4 regions of the Pseudomonas sp. GW822-FHT03F08 genome follow, and region 4 is predicted to be linked to each of the others. Evidence: predicted binding sites of a transcription regulator. Region 4 holds the regulator's gene; each other region holds the start of a gene.
What was found. The regulator FliA, encoded in region 4, starts transcription of late flagellar genes. The targets are predictions, from matches to a motif close to CTAAAGTTTNNNNNNNNNNNGCCGNTAA.
Positions count from the first base shown of each region.

Region 1 (4,110 bases), on a different contig from region 4:
TTCGCTGACCGCCATGCGCAACGGGTGATCGAGCTTGATCCCGGTGAACTCCAGAGCGGCCGCTTCGATGTTGGCGCCTTCGAACGGCTCGACACGGAAGAAGTAGGTGTGATCCGGGTAGACGAAACCCTTTTCATCCATGGCGATGGTGGTCGCGGCAATCTCCAGCAAGGCGTCGGTGGCCGAGTTGAAGCCACCGGTCTCTACGTCGACGACAACCGGCAGGTAGCCGCGAAAGCGTGCTGCCATTGGATGGCGCGAACCGCCGCCACCTTGACCGTCCAGTTCGTCGTCGAAATGGTCTTCACTCACGCGTGTTCCTCCAGCAGGCGCCAGCGCAGTTTTTCACCGGCGCGCAGCGGGATAACGGTCAGCTCGCCGAAGGGCAGGCTGGTCGGGGCGGTCCATTCTTCACGGACCAGGGTAATGCGATCGGTGTTCGCCGGCAGGCCGTAGAAACGCGGGCCGTTGAGGCTGGCGAAGGCTTCGAGCTTGTCCAGCGCATTGCGCTGTTCAAAGGCTTCGGCATACAACTCGATGGCGGCGTACGCGGTGTAGCAGCCGGCGCAGCCGCAGGCGGCTTCCTTGGCGTGCTGGGCGTGCGGCGCCGAGTCGGTGCCGAGGAAGAACTTCGCGCTGCCGCTGGTGGCGGCGTCGAGCAGGGCTTCCTGGTGGGTGTTGCGCTTGAGGATCGGCAGGCAATAGAAGTGCGGCCGGATTCCGCCTACCAGCATGTGGTTGCGGTTGTAGAGCAGGTGATGCGCGGTGATCGTCGCGCCAACGTTGGCCGAAGCCTCGTTGACGAACTGCACGGCGTCGCCGGTGGTGATGTGTTCGAACACGACCTTGAGCGTCGGGAAACGCTCGACCACACGACGCATGTGCTCGTCGATGAAGATTTTCTCGCGGTCGAACACGTCGACGTCGCCACGGGTGACTTCACCGTGGATCAACAGCGGCATGCCGACTTCGGCCATGGCTTCCAGCGCCGGGAAGATCTTGTCGATGCTGGTGACCCCGGAATCGGAGTTGGTGGTGGCGCCGGCCGGGTACAACTTGGCCGCGTGGACAAAACCGCTGGCCTTGGCTTCACGAATTTCTTCGGGCTGGGTACGGTCGGTGAGGTACAGCACCATCAACGGCTCGAAACGACTGCCGGCCGGGCGGGCAGCGAGAATCCGCTGGCGATAGCCGTCGGCTTCAGCGGCGTTGCGCACCGGAGGTACCAGGTTAGGCATGATGATGGCGCGACCAAAGGTGCGCGCAACATCTGCAACGGTATTGGTCAACACGGCACCATCGCGAAGATGAATGTGCCAGTCGTCGGGACGCAGCAGGGTCAGGCGGTCGGACATGAGGGGATTCCAGGCGGGTCAAACTGAGGCGAATGCTACCGGAAAAGACTCTTGCAGGCACTCGCTATCAAGTTTTGCGACGAGCGTCCGATATCCCATAGGTATGCCGTAAACATGTATGTATCGGTCTTTTTGTTGTAGAAGCCAATGGAGCCTCCCGTGCGCCAGCGTTATTTAGCCTTGCTCAGTGTGTTTGCCAGCCTTCCGGCGATGGCGCTGACCTACCAGACCCGTCTGGAGAACATTGAGTGGACGGTCGAGGGCGACAAGTTCGAATGCCGCCTGACGCAGCCGATCACCGATTTCGGCTCGGGCCAGTTCGTGCGCAAGGCCGGCGAGCAGGCGACTTTCCGCCTGAACGCCTACAACGCCATGCTCGGCGGCGGTTCGGCGACCTTGATGGCGGCAGCGGCGCCCTGGCAGCCGGGCCGTGGCGATATCAATCTGGGCACGGTCAGGATCGGCAGTGGCAATATCCTGTTCAACAGTTCTCAGGCGCAGGCCGGACAACTGATCAGCGGCCTGATGGACGGACGCAGCCCCGTGGTGCGCCATGCATCGGGCGATGGCCGTGTGTCGGAAGTGCGTCTGTTGCCGGTCAAGTTCAGCAAGGCGTTCAACGACTATCAGGCCTGCGTGGCGAAACTGCTCCCGCAGAATTTCGAGCAGGTCAAACAATCGCAGATCGGTTTCCCTGGCGAAGGCATCGAACTGGACGCCGCCGCCAAGGCCAAGCTGCAAGTCATGCTCGAATATATGAAGGCCGATCCGACGGTCAACCACATCGAGCTCGACGGCCACTCCGACAACAGCGGCAATCGCCTGACCAACCGCGAGCTGTCGCGCCGGCGCGCCCTGGCGGTGGTCGATTTCTTCAAGGCCAACGGCATCCAGGAATCACAGATCACCGTGCGCTTCCATGGTGAGCGTTACCCGTTGGTGCCAAACACCAATGCAGCCAACCGGGCCAAGAACCGTCGGGTCAACGTGCACCTTGCGCGGGTGGCACCGACCACCGCTCCTGCGCCTCAGGCCAGCACACCGGCCAACGCTGCGGCGACTTCCTGACCTGCCGGTCATCGTCGCCCTCTCGACAGATTCTGTCGCTTTGTCGTCTTAAGCTGTCGCGCCTCTGTAAATTATCGCGTTTGAGCGGTAGACTCCTCGGCTTTCCGTAGAACCCCGTGGAGTGATGGCATGGCGGACGTAAACAAGGTCGTTCTGGCGTATTCCGGCGGCCTGGACACTTCGGTGATCCTCAAGTGGCTGCAGGATACTTATAACTGTGAAGTCGTGACCTTCACCGCTGACCTGGGTCAGGGCGAAGAGGTCGAACCGGCTCGCGCCAAGGCTCAGGCCATGGGCGTCAAAGAAATCTACATCGACGACCTGCGCGAAGAATTCGTGCGTGACTTCGTGTTCCCGATGTTCCGTGCCAACACCGTTTACGAAGGCGAGTACCTGCTGGGTACTTCCATCGCGCGTCCGCTGATCGCCAAGCGTCTGATCGAAATCGCCAACGAAACCGGCGCCGACGCCATTTCCCACGGCGCAACCGGCAAGGGCAACGACCAGGTCCGTTTCGAACTGGGTGCCTACGCGCTCAAGCCAGGCGTAAAAGTGATTGCCCCTTGGCGCGAGTGGGACCTGCTGTCCCGCGAGAAGTTGATGGACTACGCCGAGAAGCACGCGATCCCGATCGAGCGCCACGGCAAGAAGAAATCCCCGTACTCGATGGATGCCAACCTGCTGCACATCTCCTATGAGGGCGGCGTGCTGGAAGACACCTGGACCGAGCACGAAGAAGACATGTGGCGCTGGACCGTCTCCCCGGAGAACGCACCTGACAAGCCGCAATACCTGGAACTGACCTACCGCAACGGCGACATCGTCGCTCTGGACGGCGTCGAAATGACTCCGGCCACCGTACTGGCGACCCTGAACAAGATCGGTGGCCAACACGGCATCGGCCGTCTCGACATCGTCGAGAACCGTTATGTCGGCATGAAGTCCCGTGGCTGCTACGAAACCCCGGGCGGCACCATCATGCTGCGCGCTCACCGCGCCATCGAGTCGATCACCCTGGACCGCGAAGTCGCTCACTTGAAAGACGAGCTGATGCCGAAGTACGCCAGCCTGATCTACACCGGTTACTGGTGGAGCCCGGAGCGTCTGATGCTGCAACAGATGATCGACGCCTCCCAGGTCAACGTGAATGGCGTCGTGCGCCTGAAGCTGTACAAGGGCAACGTGATCGTGACCGGCCGCAAGTCCGACGATTCGCTGTTCGACGCCAACATCGCGACCTTCGAAGAAGACGGCGGCGCCTACAACCAGGCCGACGCGGCGGGCTTCATCAAGCTCAACGCGCTGCGTATGCGCATTGCTGCCAACAAAGGCCGCAAGCTGTTCTGAGTCCTTCGGACCAGACGTGAAATAGCGGTCTTGTCGCTCTGACAAGACCGCTATGCTGCAAAACCCTTCTGTTTACCTGATCGTAGTGGATCAGCGTTCCCGAACTCATCTGTTGTACTGTGCGCATCGTATTGATGTACTTCGTGTCTCTGCGCCTCAATTTAAACTCTTCCCAATACACTGATGTTCAGCGAGTGAACGTCGTAAATAATACAGTACGTCGTTCCCATGGCTTTCCTTCCTCGCTTGAGCGATTTGGCGATGTTTTCTTTCGGTAAAATCTCTGACATATCATCCGTTAAAACGAGGAATATTCTGAGCGAGTGCTTGGCGGGTTGTG
Region 1 covers NZ_JBXANC010000006.1:372,760-376,869, reverse strand. The annotation lists gene rnt (ribonuclease T) at 1-312, opposite strand, end outside; gene pyrC (dihydroorotase) at 309-1,355, opposite strand; gene AC1RME_RS17570 (flagellar protein MotY) at 1,515-2,423, shown strand; gene AC1RME_RS17565 (argininosuccinate synthase) at 2,553-3,770, shown strand; gene AC1RME_RS17560 (hypothetical protein) at 3,932-4,110, opposite strand, start outside.
Region 1: AC1RME_RS17570 (flagellar protein MotY) is a predicted target of FliA. The motif match lies at 1,422-1,449, and genes of this name have one in related genera.

Region 2 (4,110 bases), on a different contig from region 4:
CTTCGATCATTTTCTGCACTTGCTGTGCCGAATCCTGGGTGCGGTGCGCCAGGTTGCGGACTTCGTCGGCCACCACGGCGAAACCACGACCGGCCTCACCGGCACGGGCTGCTTCGATGGCGGCGTTGAGGGCCAGCAGGTTGGTCTGTTGGGAGATGCTGGTGATCACTTCCAGAATCTGCCCTATGTTCACGGTGTTGCTGTTCAGCGTTTCGATGTTGCCGCAGGAATCGCTGATCTTCGCCGACAGTTGCTGCATCGCGTGGATGGTTTTATCCACAACCTGCTGGCCGTCTTCGGCCAGGCTGCGCGCGTCGCTGGAGTGTTGCGAGGCGAGGGCGGCGTTCTGGGCGATTTCCTGGGCGGCGGCGCCGAGTTGATTGATCGCGGCGGCCACGCTGTTGGTACGCGAGGCTTGCTGGTCCGAGTTGTACATCGACGAGTTGGACGCCGCGACCACGCGCAGGGCAACTTCGTTGACCTGGCCAGTGGCCGAGGACACTTCGCGGATCGAGGTATGGATACGTTCGACGAAGCGGTTGAACGACAAGCCCAGCGCGCCGAATTCGTCGTGGCCGTGGATGGTCAGGCGTTTGGTCAGGTCGCCTTCGCCTTCGGCGATGTCATGCATGGCGCGGCCCATGGTCAGCAGCGGTTGCATCAGGACGCGGATCAGCATGCCGAGCAGGGCGATGATGATCACCACGGCAATGATCATGGCGATCAGCGCCGAGGTGCGGAACTCGCTGAGCATCGAGAACGCGGTGTCCTTGTCCAGCACCAGGCCCACGTACCAGTCGGCCGACGGTACGCCGTTGACGCGGGTGAAGGAGATCAGTTGGGTCTTGCCGTCGAACTCGACTTCCTTCAGGCCCGGGCTGACTTTTGGTGCGCCGTTGGGATAGGCCTCGGCCAGGGTCTTGAGTACCAGTTTGCTGTCCGGGTGGATCAGGATCTTGCCGTCGGCACTGACGATGAACGCGTGGCCATGGCCGCCGAAGTTCAGCGAGTTGATGATTGCGCTGACACTCGACAGATCGATGTCGGCACCGGCCACACCGATCATCTGGCCCTGGCGCTGCACCGGGGTGGCAACGGTTATCACCAGTTTGCCCGACGAGGCGGCAATGTACGGTTCGGTGACGATGGTCTGCTGGGCGCTGTTCGCGGCCTTGTACCAGCCACGGGCGCGCGGGTCGTAATCCGGTGCGCGGTTGCCGGCCGGGACCGAGAACATCACGCCGTCGGCACCGCCGAAATAGCTGAGCTGGAAATTGCCGGTGTAGGCGGGCAGGTCGATGATGCGTTTCAGGCTCGCCGGGGCGTTGCCGTCGGCGACAACCTGCTGCGACATCGATTGCAGCAATTGAATGCGGCTTTCCAGCCAGGTCTGGATGTTGCTGGTGGTCAGGCTGCCCAGTTCCTGCATTGACGCTTCGGTGCTGGTTTGCAGGGCTTCGCGTTGTCGATAGTCGTTGAACAAAATGAAACAGGCGAACGCAACGGCCACCACGAGGGCGGCAGCCAACAAGATCTTGTGGCTGAATTTCATGTTTCTGGTCATTAAGTGAGCTACCGCGAAGGGGCTGGTCAAGAAAGGGCGGCAATTTGCCACACTATCGGGCTTTGCGCTGCTCTTATTTCGACCGCTGCGCGCCAAAGATTAGGCAGCTTTTGCTAAAGGCGACGAAATGCTCAATAGCCCTACAAAGTGTCTGATTTACCGATGAATGCCGGACGAGCGGGCTAACAAATAGCCAGTGCTCCAGGGAACCAGACAGGGGTTTTCTCTTCTAAGCTTCTGGTTGGCGCCATGCCATCCCCCTTCCGTTCCAGGAGTTACACCATGTCGCTGCGATCTATCGCCCTTCTGTCGTTTTGCGTGCTGTTGGCCGCATGCAGCAAGGTCAATCAGGAAAACTACTCGAAGCTCTCGGCCGGGATGGCCAAGGCCGAAGTGGAGACGCTGCTCGGCAAGCCCACCGATTGCTCGGGCGCGCTCGGCATGTCCAGTTGCACCTGGGGCGACAAGAACAGCTTTATCAGCGTGCAGTACGCCGGTGACAAAGTGTTGATGTTTTCCGGCCAAGGCCTGAAGTAAACCGGGGCTACGCGCCCACGGGAGAAAAACAATGAAGCGGTTATTGCTTGTCCTTTTTGCCGGCCTGGTATTGGCCGGCTGCGCCACGACCGGTGAAGATCCGCTGGCGCCCAAGACAGTCCACAGCGTCAATCTCAAGCGTTACCAGGGCACCTGGTACGAGTTGGCGCGGCTGCCGATGTATTTCCAGCGCAATTGCGCTCAATCCGAAGCCCGCTACAGCCTCCAGCCTGACGGCAACCTCGGCGTGTTCAACCGTTGCCTGACCAAGGACTGGCAGTGGGAAGAGGTCAAGGGCAAGGCTTATCCACAGGTGCCGGGCAAGACCGACAAATTGTGGGTCGAGTTCGATACCTGGTTCTCGCGGCTGATTCCGGGTTCGGCGAAGGGTCAATACTGGGTGCTGTACGTCAGTGACGACTACAAGACCGCCATTGTTGGCGACCCGAGCCGACGTTACCTGTGGCTGTTGTCCCGCACGCCGACCGTCAACGGTGTGGTGCGCGAAGAACTGCTGAGCAAGGCGCGTCAGCAGGGTTATGACACCACGCGGTTGATCTGGCGCGCATCGGATCAGCAGATGGCCAAGACGTCCAACTGACGCGCAACAAAAAACCTGTGGAGGTTGCCCTCCACAGGTTTTTTTGTGTCAGCCCAAAAGGTCTCGCAGGACTTGGGTGAAGGCGTGATTGCTGTCCTCCTCCCCGGCATGTCGCCCGTCACGAACGACCCACTGACCGTTGACCAGCACGTCACGCACCTGACGGTCGCCACCGGCAAACAGCCAGCGGTTGAGGATCCCGTCACCGCTGGCCGTCGCCAGATACGGGTCGCTGCCATCGAGCACAATCCAGTCGGCGCGTTTGCCGACTTCCAGTGCACCGATCGGCTGGCCCAGCGCCTGAGCACCACCGTCCAGTGCCGCGTCGTACAGCGTGCGGCCGACCATCGGCTGATCCGCGCTGTACAAACGGTTGCGTCGTTGATCGCGAAGACGCTGGCCGTATTCCAGCCAACGCAATTCTTCCACCACGCTCAACGACACATGGCTGTCGGAGCCGATACCCATGCGTCCGCCCTGAGCCAGGAAATCCACCGCCGGGAAGATCCCGTCGCCGAGGTTGGCTTCGGTGGTCAGGCACAGGCCGGCGATGGCGCGACTCTTGGCCATCAGCGTGACTTCTTCCGGATTGGCGTGGGTCGCGTGCACCAGGCACCAGCGCTGATCGACTTCGGTGTTCTCGTACAACCATTGCAGCGGACGGCGACCGCTCCAGCTCAGGCAGTCGTCGACTTCCTTTTGCTGTTCGGCGATGTGGATGTGCACCGGGCATTGCTTGTCGCTGGCCGCCAGCACTTCGCTGATCTGCTGTGGGGTGACTGCGCGCAACGAGTGGAAACACAATCCCAGCGACTGAGCCTTTTCCTGAGCCAGCAGCGGTTGCAGGCGTGATTGCAGTTTCAGGTAGTTTTCGGTGCTGTTGATGAAGCGGCGCTGGCCTTCGTTCGGTGTCTGGCCACCGAAACCGCTGTGGCTGTAGAGCACCGGCAACAGTGTCAGGCCGATGCCGGCGGAGCTCGCGGCCTGGCTGATACGCAACGCCAGCTCGGCCGGATCGGCATACGGCTGACCGTTGTGATCGTGGTGGACGTAATGGAATTCGGCGACCGAGGTGTAACCGGCCTTGAGCATTTCGATGTACAGCTGACGGGCGATCACGCCGAGCTGGTCCGGGCTGATTTTTCCGACGAGCCGATACATCAGATCGCGCCAGGTCCAGAAACTGTCATTGGGATTGCCGGCCACTTCTGCCAGCCCGGCCATCGCTCGCTGGAACGCGTGAGAGTGCAGATTCGGCATCCCCGGCAGCAGCGGACCGCTCAGCCGTTCGGCGCCTTCTGCGGTGGAATCGGCCTGGATTCGGGTCAATACGCCTTCGGCGCTGACCTCGAGACGTACATTGTTGGCCCATCCGTTAGGCAGCAGCGCGCGTTCGGCAAAGAAGGCG
Region 2 covers NZ_JBXANC010000004.1:388,972-393,081, reverse strand. The annotation lists gene AC1RME_RS12230 (methyl-accepting chemotaxis protein) at 1-1,564, opposite strand, end outside; gene AC1RME_RS12225 (hypothetical protein) at 1,847-2,101, shown strand; gene AC1RME_RS12220 (lipocalin family protein) at 2,133-2,702, shown strand; gene AC1RME_RS12215 (formimidoylglutamate deiminase) at 2,751-4,110, opposite strand, start outside.
Region 2: AC1RME_RS12230 (methyl-accepting chemotaxis protein) is a predicted target of FliA. The motif match lies at 1,640-1,667, and genes of this name have one in related genera.

Region 3 (4,110 bases), on a different contig from region 4:
TGGTCAGCATGCTGCCGGACAGATCCGTGGCAACGATCTGTACGCCCATTTTCAACTGACCGATGTTGGTCCGTTCGAACTCGTCGATCGACATCGACAGCGAATAGGGTTCCTGACCCGACGAGCACGCCGCCGACCAGATCCGCAGACGCTGGTTGGGAGCAGCCTTGATCGCTTCGGGCAGCACCTTGTTCTTCAAGACTTCAAACGGATAGGTGTCGCGAAACCACAGGGTTTCGTTGGTCGTCATGGCATCGACCACCTGCTCGCGCAAACCGCTGCGCGGCTGGGTCTGGATGCGCTGTACCAGCTCACCCAGGGACTTGATGCCTTGCTGCTCCATCAGTTTGTTGAGACGGCTCGAGACCAGGTACTGCTTGTTTTCACCGAGCAAAATGCCACAGGCTTTTTCCAGGAAGACCCGGAACTGTTCGAAATCCAAATTACCCGTAGACAAATGATGCCGCCTCTTAAATCGTGTTGATCGCCAGGGACGAAAAGTCCCTAGCTGATATCTGCTGCTTTGATCCGGTCGACTACCCGGGATGCCAGGTCATCAGGACGGAATTTGGCCAGGAAGTCATCGGCACCGACCTTCTTGACCATCGCCTGGTTGAACACACCCGACAACGAAGTATGCAGGATGATATGAAGCTTTTGCATGCGAGGGTCGCTGCGGATTTCGGCCGTCAGGGTGTACCCGTCCATCTCCGGCATTTCGATGTCGGAGATCATCATCAGGAACTCTTCTTCCGGCTTCTTGCCCTCATCGACCAGCTTGCGCAGGTAATCCAGCGCCTGCTTGCCGTCGTTCAGCGCCACCACTTCAACGCCAACCGTCTGCAGGCAACGCGTCACCTGCTTGCGCGCCACCGACGAGTCATCGACCGTCAGCACCCGCAGAGACAGCGCCTTGCTCTGAGTCTCGACATCCACCACGCCGACCGAAATCGCTTCCGGTGTCGGTGCGACTTCCGCCAGCACCTTCTCGACGTCGATGATTTCGACTAACTGATTGTCCACCCGAGTCACAGCGGTCAGGTAATGATCACGACCGGTCCCCTTGGGTGGCGGATGGATCTCTTCCCAGTTCATGTTGACGATACGTTCCACCGAGCGCACCAGGAAACCCTGGGTCTTGGTGTTGTATTCCGTGATGATCACGAACGGACTGTTCTTGTCTTTCAACGCCCCGGAGCCGGTTGCCATTGCCAGATCAAGGATCGGAATGGTCGCCCCCCGGATATTCGCCACCCCGCACACGACAGGACTGGACTTGGGCATCAGCGTCAGTTGCGGGCACTGCAGCACTTCCCGAACCTTGAACACGTTGATCCCGTAGAGTTGCTGGCCGTCGAGACGGAACAACAACAGCTCCAGGCGATTCTGCCCCACCAGTTGCGTGCGCTGGTTCACCGAATCCATTACACCAGCCATGCCCAGACTCCTACACCAACGCCAAGTGTTGTTGCGACGCACATTCATTGCTAAACGGCACGGCGCTTGCTTTTTAACTCTTATGAACATTCAAACGACATTTTTCCGACGCCTGACATCCCCCCTTCGCAGAGGACTTTGCGCGGTGTCTGCCGCTTGCCTGTTTTTCGCGGGCAGCCCTGCCATTGCTGATGCGGTTACCTTGCCTGACATGCTTATCGGCGTCACTCAGGGCTTTCTTGAATTCACCGTAGAAGACTATCTGGCTACCAGTCAAACGGAAGGGCGTTATGAAATCGAGGTCAAGCAGCTCGATCCGCGCATGCACATGCCTATGTGCGACAAGGAATTGACAGCGTCGCTGGAGAGCCCGGCACGTCCTTTGGGGCGCGTAACCGTCAAGGTTCGCTGCGAAGGCGCCTCCCCCTGGACCGTGTTCGTACCCGCTCAAGTCCGCCTGTTTCGCCCGGTCGTGACCACCACTCGCCCGCTCAAGCGCGCCGGCATCATCGAGCCTCAGGACGTGACCCTGCGCGAGCATGATGTGAGCCTGATCAACCAGGGCTTCCTGACGTCGGTGGATGAGGCGATCGGGCAAAAATTAACCCGACCAACGGTCGCCGACCAAGTAATTACCCTGGTGCATCTGGAACAGGCGGAAGTCGTTCGCAAAGGCGATCAAGTGGTGATTACCGCCCGCAGCGGCACGCTCTCCGTGCGCATGCCGGGCGAGGCCCTGTCCAACGGTGGCCTGAAAGAACAGATTCGAGTGAAAAACCTCAATTCCCAACGGGTCATCAAGGCGCAGGTCATGGCGCCGGGCCAAGTGGAAGTGGCAATGTGAGCAACGATTGGAGCAATGACAGGAAAGCCTCGTGAGGGATCGCGCAGAAAACTGGCGCCAACCTGAGCTGTTCCCTAAACTGTGCCGCAGCAGGATCTGTGCGGCGCATGCAGGCTCATTGGTAAAAGAGCCTAAAGTTTTCCAGGGGATGGCCGAGAACATGGCAAGCGTCCAAATTCCCAGAGGTTTTTAACATGGTCATCGATTTCAGCCGTTTGAACAGCTCCTCGTCACTTACGGGCAGTACACGTACCAGCACGCCTAAGGAAACCGCCGAAACCGGTACTTCCGCGACGCTGAATACCCCGGCCGAACAGGCCAGTACCGCAAAAAGCGGGGAATCGGTACACCTCAGCAATGAGGCTCAACAGTTGCAGAAGGTCACTGACAAGCTGCGCGATCAGCCTGCCGTCGACAAAGCCCGCGTGGCCGAGTTGAAAGCAGCGATTGCCGATGGCAGCTATAAAGTCGACAGCAACCGTGTAGCCAGCAAACTGCTCAACTTCGAAGCCCAGCGCTAGGCCTCGGTCAGCGCCAGGCTTTTGGACGCTTAAAACCCAAGGCCAGCCATGCACGACACTACTTTATTGCAACTGATCACCGACGACTTTGCTCCAGCTCAACAATTGCTGGAGTTACTGCAATCCGAGTCCCTCGCCTTGCACGGTCGCGACATGCCGCTGCTGGAAGAAATTCTGGCGCGCAAACAGGCATTGATCATTCTGCTTGAGCAGCATGGCCGCAAACGCAGCGAAATCCTCGCCAGCCTCAATCTGTCGCTCGACCGTCAAGGCCTGGAACAACTGGCCAGCCAGTCGAGCATCGGCGAGCAGTTGCTGACCCAGAGCGACGTTCTGACCGATCTGATCGCCCAGTGCCAGGCGACCAATGCCAAAAATGGCCAGTCGATCGTGATTCAGCAGGCCGCCACGGCCAATCAGCTGAAAATCCTCACCGGCGGCGAGCCACCCGCGCTCTATGACGCCAGTGGCACCTTCTCCAAACTGCAGAAACCCCGCGCGCTCAGTCAGGCGTGATGCGTTCTTCTATGCTTGCGCCCTATCAACGCGCGAAACATGCTGGCAAAATACTGGCCAGCCGTAGTCAAATTTTGTCTGGAGATTGATTTAACGTGTCCAACGTCCTCAGCGCGGATGATTCTCCGCAGCCACCAAAGGTGCTCACCACGCCTCTGGAAATCTCCAGCAACCTGCGCCAGCTGCAAGAGAGCCACGATCCGCTGATCATCACCTTTCACGAACGCAGCCAGCGCTTCCAGAGCTACCTGATCAAGGTTGACCGGGATACCGCCACGATTGCCCTGGATGAAATGATCCCGCGCGATGGCGAACGCTTCCTGCTGGCGGGCGAGCCGTTCAAGGTCGAAGGTTTCCATGAAGGCGTACGCATTGCCTGGGAATGCAACGGCACGCTGGATATCAAGGAATCCGACGGTGACCGCTTTTACATTGGCGAGATGCCCACCGAAGTGGTCTATCACCAGCGCCGCAATGCCTTCCGCGCAGCGCTGAAGCTGACCGATCTGGTCAGCGTCGAACTGGGTGGCGAAAAGCTCAAGTCGCCGATCGGTGGCAAGTTGCTGGATATTTCCGCCACCGGCTGCAAGCTGCGTTTTGAAGGTGATATCACCGACCGCCTGCAACTGGGCCAGGTCTACGATCGCCTGATCGCCCCGCCGCTGTTCGGCAATCAGCCAACATCGGTCGAGCTGCGCTACCTGCACTTCGAAGAAAAACTCAACATCACCTTCGCCGGCCTGCGTTTTCACAACATCAGCGGCCCGGCGGCGCGTAACGTCGAACGTTTCG
Region 3 covers NZ_JBXANC010000006.1:69,152-73,261, forward strand. The annotation lists gene cheR (protein-glutamate O-methyltransferase CheR) at 1-457, opposite strand, end outside; gene AC1RME_RS16175 (chemotaxis protein CheV) at 505-1,437, opposite strand; gene flgA (flagellar basal body P-ring formation chaperone FlgA) at 1,520-2,281, shown strand; gene flgM (flagellar biosynthesis anti-sigma factor FlgM) at 2,476-2,802, shown strand; gene AC1RME_RS16190 (flagella synthesis protein FlgN) at 2,851-3,318, shown strand; gene AC1RME_RS16195 (flagellar brake protein) at 3,414-4,110, shown strand, end outside.
Region 3: flgM (flagellar biosynthesis anti-sigma factor FlgM) is a predicted target of FliA. The motif match lies at 2,413-2,440, and genes of this name have one in related genera.

Region 4 (4,110 bases):
GTCCAGCTCCGGCACCTGCGCCGGCTGCCGCTGGCGTTGATCCGCGTGCGCTGGATTCGATGCGTTTCGAACTCAACAGCCTGCGCGAGCTGATGGAAGTGCAGCTCGGCACTCTGGCCTGGAATCAGCTGCAAGGCAGCCGTCCGGCTCAGGCGAACCTTTATCGTCGTCTGCAACGCATCGGCTTGTCCGGCCCGTTGTCCCGCGACCTGCTGGCGCTGACCAGCGATATCGAAGAACCTCGTCAGGCCTGGCGCATGTTGCTGGCGCACCTGGCGCGGATGATCGCCACGCCGGAAGTCGAGCCGCTGGAAGAGGGCGGGATCATTGCCATGGTCGGTCCGGCCGGCATGGGCAAGACCACCACCCTGGCCAAACTGGCCGCCCGTTACGTGCTCAAGTACGGCGCGCAGAACATTGCGCTGGTGAGCATGGACAGCTTCCGCATCGGTGCTCAGGAACAGTTGAAAACCCTGGGCCGGATCCTCAATGTGTCGGTGACCCACGTCGACCCGGGCCAGTCCCTGGTGCAGGCGCTGGATCCACTGCTGCGCAAACGCGTTGTGCTGATCGATACCGCCGGCCTGCAGGCCAGCGATCCGGCACTGCGCATGCAGCTGGAAAGCCTGGCCGGTCGTGGCATTCGGTCGAAAAATTATCTGGTACTGGCAACCACCAGCCAGAAACAGGTTCTAACCGCCGCTTATCACAGTTACAAGCGTTGCGGGCTCGCCGGGTGCATCCTGACTAAACTGGATGAGACGGCCAGCCTTGGCGAAGTGCTGAGCCTGGCGATCAGTCATGAACTGCCGGTCGCCTACCTGACCGACGGCCCACGGATTCCGGATGATCTGCATCTGCCGCGCCGTCATCAATTGGTCAGCCGCGCCGTCAGCGTGCAAATGCAGGAAGAACCCAGCGAAGAAGCCATGGCTGACATGTTCGCTGATATCTACCACAGTCCCACCAAGCAGGTTGGCTGAGGTAATGAACAGTTTTTGTACCTACATCGATGGTCTGCCATGCATTGTTCCGGTTGTGAACGCGCAGCCAGTAATGTGGCCTCCGTCTATGCAAGACAAGGTAAAGAAATAACATGGGCAGCATGCATCCCGTACAGGTGATCGCGGTGACCGGCGGCAAAGGTGGCGTCGGCAAGACTAACGTGTCAGTGAACTTGTCCCTGGCGCTGGCAGAGCTTGGCCGTCGGGTCATGCTGCTGGACGCCGACCTGGGTCTGGCGAACGTCGACGTTCTGCTGGGCCTCACGCCCAAACGTACCCTGGCCGATGTGATCGAGGGCCGCTGCGAGCTGCGCGACGTGCTGTTGCAAGGCCCCGGCGGGATCCGCATCGTGCCGGCCGCTTCCGGCACGCAGAGCATGGTTCACCTGAGCCCGGCCCAGCATGCCGGTCTGATTCAGGCGTTCAGCGACATCGGCGACAATCTCGACGTACTGGTGATCGACACCGCTGCGGGTATTGGTGACTCGGTAGTCAGTTTCGTTCGCGCAGCCCAGGAAGTGTTGCTGGTGGTCTGCGACGAGCCGACCTCGATCACCGACGCCTACGCCCTGATCAAACTGCTGAACCGCGATTACGGCATGAACCGCTTCCGCGTCCTGGCCAACATGGCCCAGAGCCCGCAGGAAGGTCGCAATCTGTTCGCCAAGTTGACCAAGGTCACGGATCGCTTCCTCGACGTCGCCCTACAATACGTCGGTGCGGTGCCTTACGACGAAAGCGTGCGCAAGGCGGTGCAGAAGCAGCGTGCGGTCTATGAAGCCTTCCCGCGTTCCAAGTGCGCACTGGCGTTCAAGGCGATCGCGCAAAAGGTCGACACCTGGCCGCTGCCCGCCAATCCGCGCGGCCACCTCGAATTTTTCGTCGAGCGCCTCGTGCAGCAAACGGCAGGACCTGTGCTATGACCGCCAGCGGTATGAATTTCTACAAGAAGTCGGCACGTGACGCGCAGTACGAGCTGATCGAGCGTTACGCGCCACTGGTCAAACGCATTGCTTACCACTTGCTGGCGCGATTGCCGGCCAGTGTGCAGGTCGAAGACCTGATCCAGGCCGGGATGATCGGCCTGCTCGAAGTCTCGACCAAATACGACGCCAGCAAAGGCGCCAGTTTCGAAACGTACGCGGGCATCCGGATCCGCGGCGCCATGCTCGATGAAGTACGCAAGGGGGACTGGGCACCGCGCTCGGTTCACCGCAACACCCGTATGGTCAGCGACGCGATTCGCTCGATTGAAGCTAAAACCGGCCGTGACGCTAAAGATCACGAGGTTGCGGCCGAACTCCAATTGAGTCTCGACGATTACTACGGGATTTTGAACGACACCCTGGGCAGCCGACTGTTCAGTTTCGACGACCTGTTGCAGGACGGCGAACACGAAGGGCTGCACGAGGATGGCGCAAGTGCTCATCTTGAGCCGTCGCGCGATCTGGAAGATGAGCGCTTCCAGGCTGCGTTGGCGGACGCGATTGCCAATTTGCCGGAGCGTGAGCGACTGGTGTTGGCGCTGTACTACGACGAAGAGCTGAACCTCAAGGAAATCGGTGAAGTCCTTGGCGTCAGTGAATCGCGGGTCAGCCAGTTACACAGCCAGTGCGCGGCCCGCTTGCGGGGGCGTTTGGGGGAGTGGCGAGCGCGCTGAAGGCAGTGTGGGGACGCTGCGAACGAGGCTGGTGCGGTGGTGAACGGCACCGGTCTTGCTCTGTTGTGCTCCAGACAGTCATCGAGTGCTTTGCCGGATTGATTGAAATGGCGCGTCCAGGTGCTGGGCGCGTTTAAGACTGCTTGGAGGTCGAATTGAACAAAGACATGAAAATCCTCATCGTTGATGACTTCTCAACGATGCGGCGGATCATCAAGAACCTGTTGCGTGACCTTGGGTTCACCAACACCGTTGAAGCCGACGATGGCACCACTGCCATTCCGGTGCTCAACAGCGGCAGCATCGACTTTCTGGTGACCGACTGGAACATGCCTGGCATGACCGGTATCGACCTGCTGCGTCACGTGCGCGCCGATGAAAAACTCAAGCACCTGCCAGTGCTGATGGTGACTGCTGAAGCCAAGCGCGAGCAGATCATCGAAGCGGCCCAGGCCGGCGTTAACGGCTACGTGGTCAAACCTTTCACGGCTCAGGCGCTGAAAGAAAAAATCGAGAAGATTTTCGAACGCATCGGCTGATGACGCGCGGGGGAGCTATGGAGCATAACGAATCTTCACAGGGCGACTTCGAGTCGACTCTGAAAAAACACGCGGTCGAACTGGTCGAAAGCCTTGAAAAAGGCAGGTTCGGCGACGCTGTGCAACTGATCCATGAGCTCAATCAGACCCGTGACCGTGGCCTGTACCAGGAAGTGGGCAAGCTCACGCGCGAACTGCACAGTGCAATCGTCAACTTCCAGATCGACCCGCATATGCCGCAGGCCGAGGAAGTGTCGCAGATCACTGATGCGACCGAGCGTCTGGGCTATGTGGTCAAGCTGACTGAAGCTGCGGCCAACCGCACCATGGACCTGGTGGAAAGCGCCACGCCGGTGGTCAATGGCCTGGCTGACGAAGCCCAGGCATTGAGTGCCGACTGGGGACGTTTCATGCGCCGTGAAGTCGGGGCTGAAGAGTTCCGCGAGCTGGCGCGTCGGGTCGACGGTTTTCTGGCACGCAGCAGCGCGGACAACCGCGCGGTGTCGAGCAACCTCAACGACATTCTGCTGGCCCAGGATTACCAGGACCTCACAGGTCAGGTGATCAAGCGCGTGACCCAATTGGTCACCGAAGTCGAAAGCAATCTGCTCAAACTCGTGCTCATGGCCAGTCAGGTGGACCGCTTTGCGGGCATCGAACATGACCGTGCGGCAATGCTCGCTGAAAAAGATCCACAAAAACATCTCTCGCAGGGTGAAGGTCCGCAGATTCATGCCGATAAACGAGAAGACGTTGTGTCCGGTCAGGACGATGTGGACGATTTGCTATCCAGCCTTGGATTTTGAGTTTTTTTGGGTTTTTAGACCTGTAGGAGCACCCCATTAATGAGCTTCGGCGCCGATGAAGAGATCCTTCAGGATTTCCTGGTTGAGGCCGGCGAGATTCT
Region 4 covers NZ_JBXANC010000013.1:126,678-130,787, forward strand. The annotation lists gene flhF (flagellar biosynthesis GTPase FlhF) at 1-983, shown strand, start outside; gene fleN (flagellar synthesis regulator FleN) at 1,097-1,927, shown strand; gene fliA (RNA polymerase sigma factor FliA) at 1,924-2,664, shown strand; gene AC1RME_RS27165 (chemotaxis response regulator CheY) at 2,832-3,203, shown strand; gene AC1RME_RS27170 (protein phosphatase CheZ) at 3,221-4,009, shown strand; gene AC1RME_RS27175 (chemotaxis protein CheA) at 4,049-4,110, shown strand, end outside.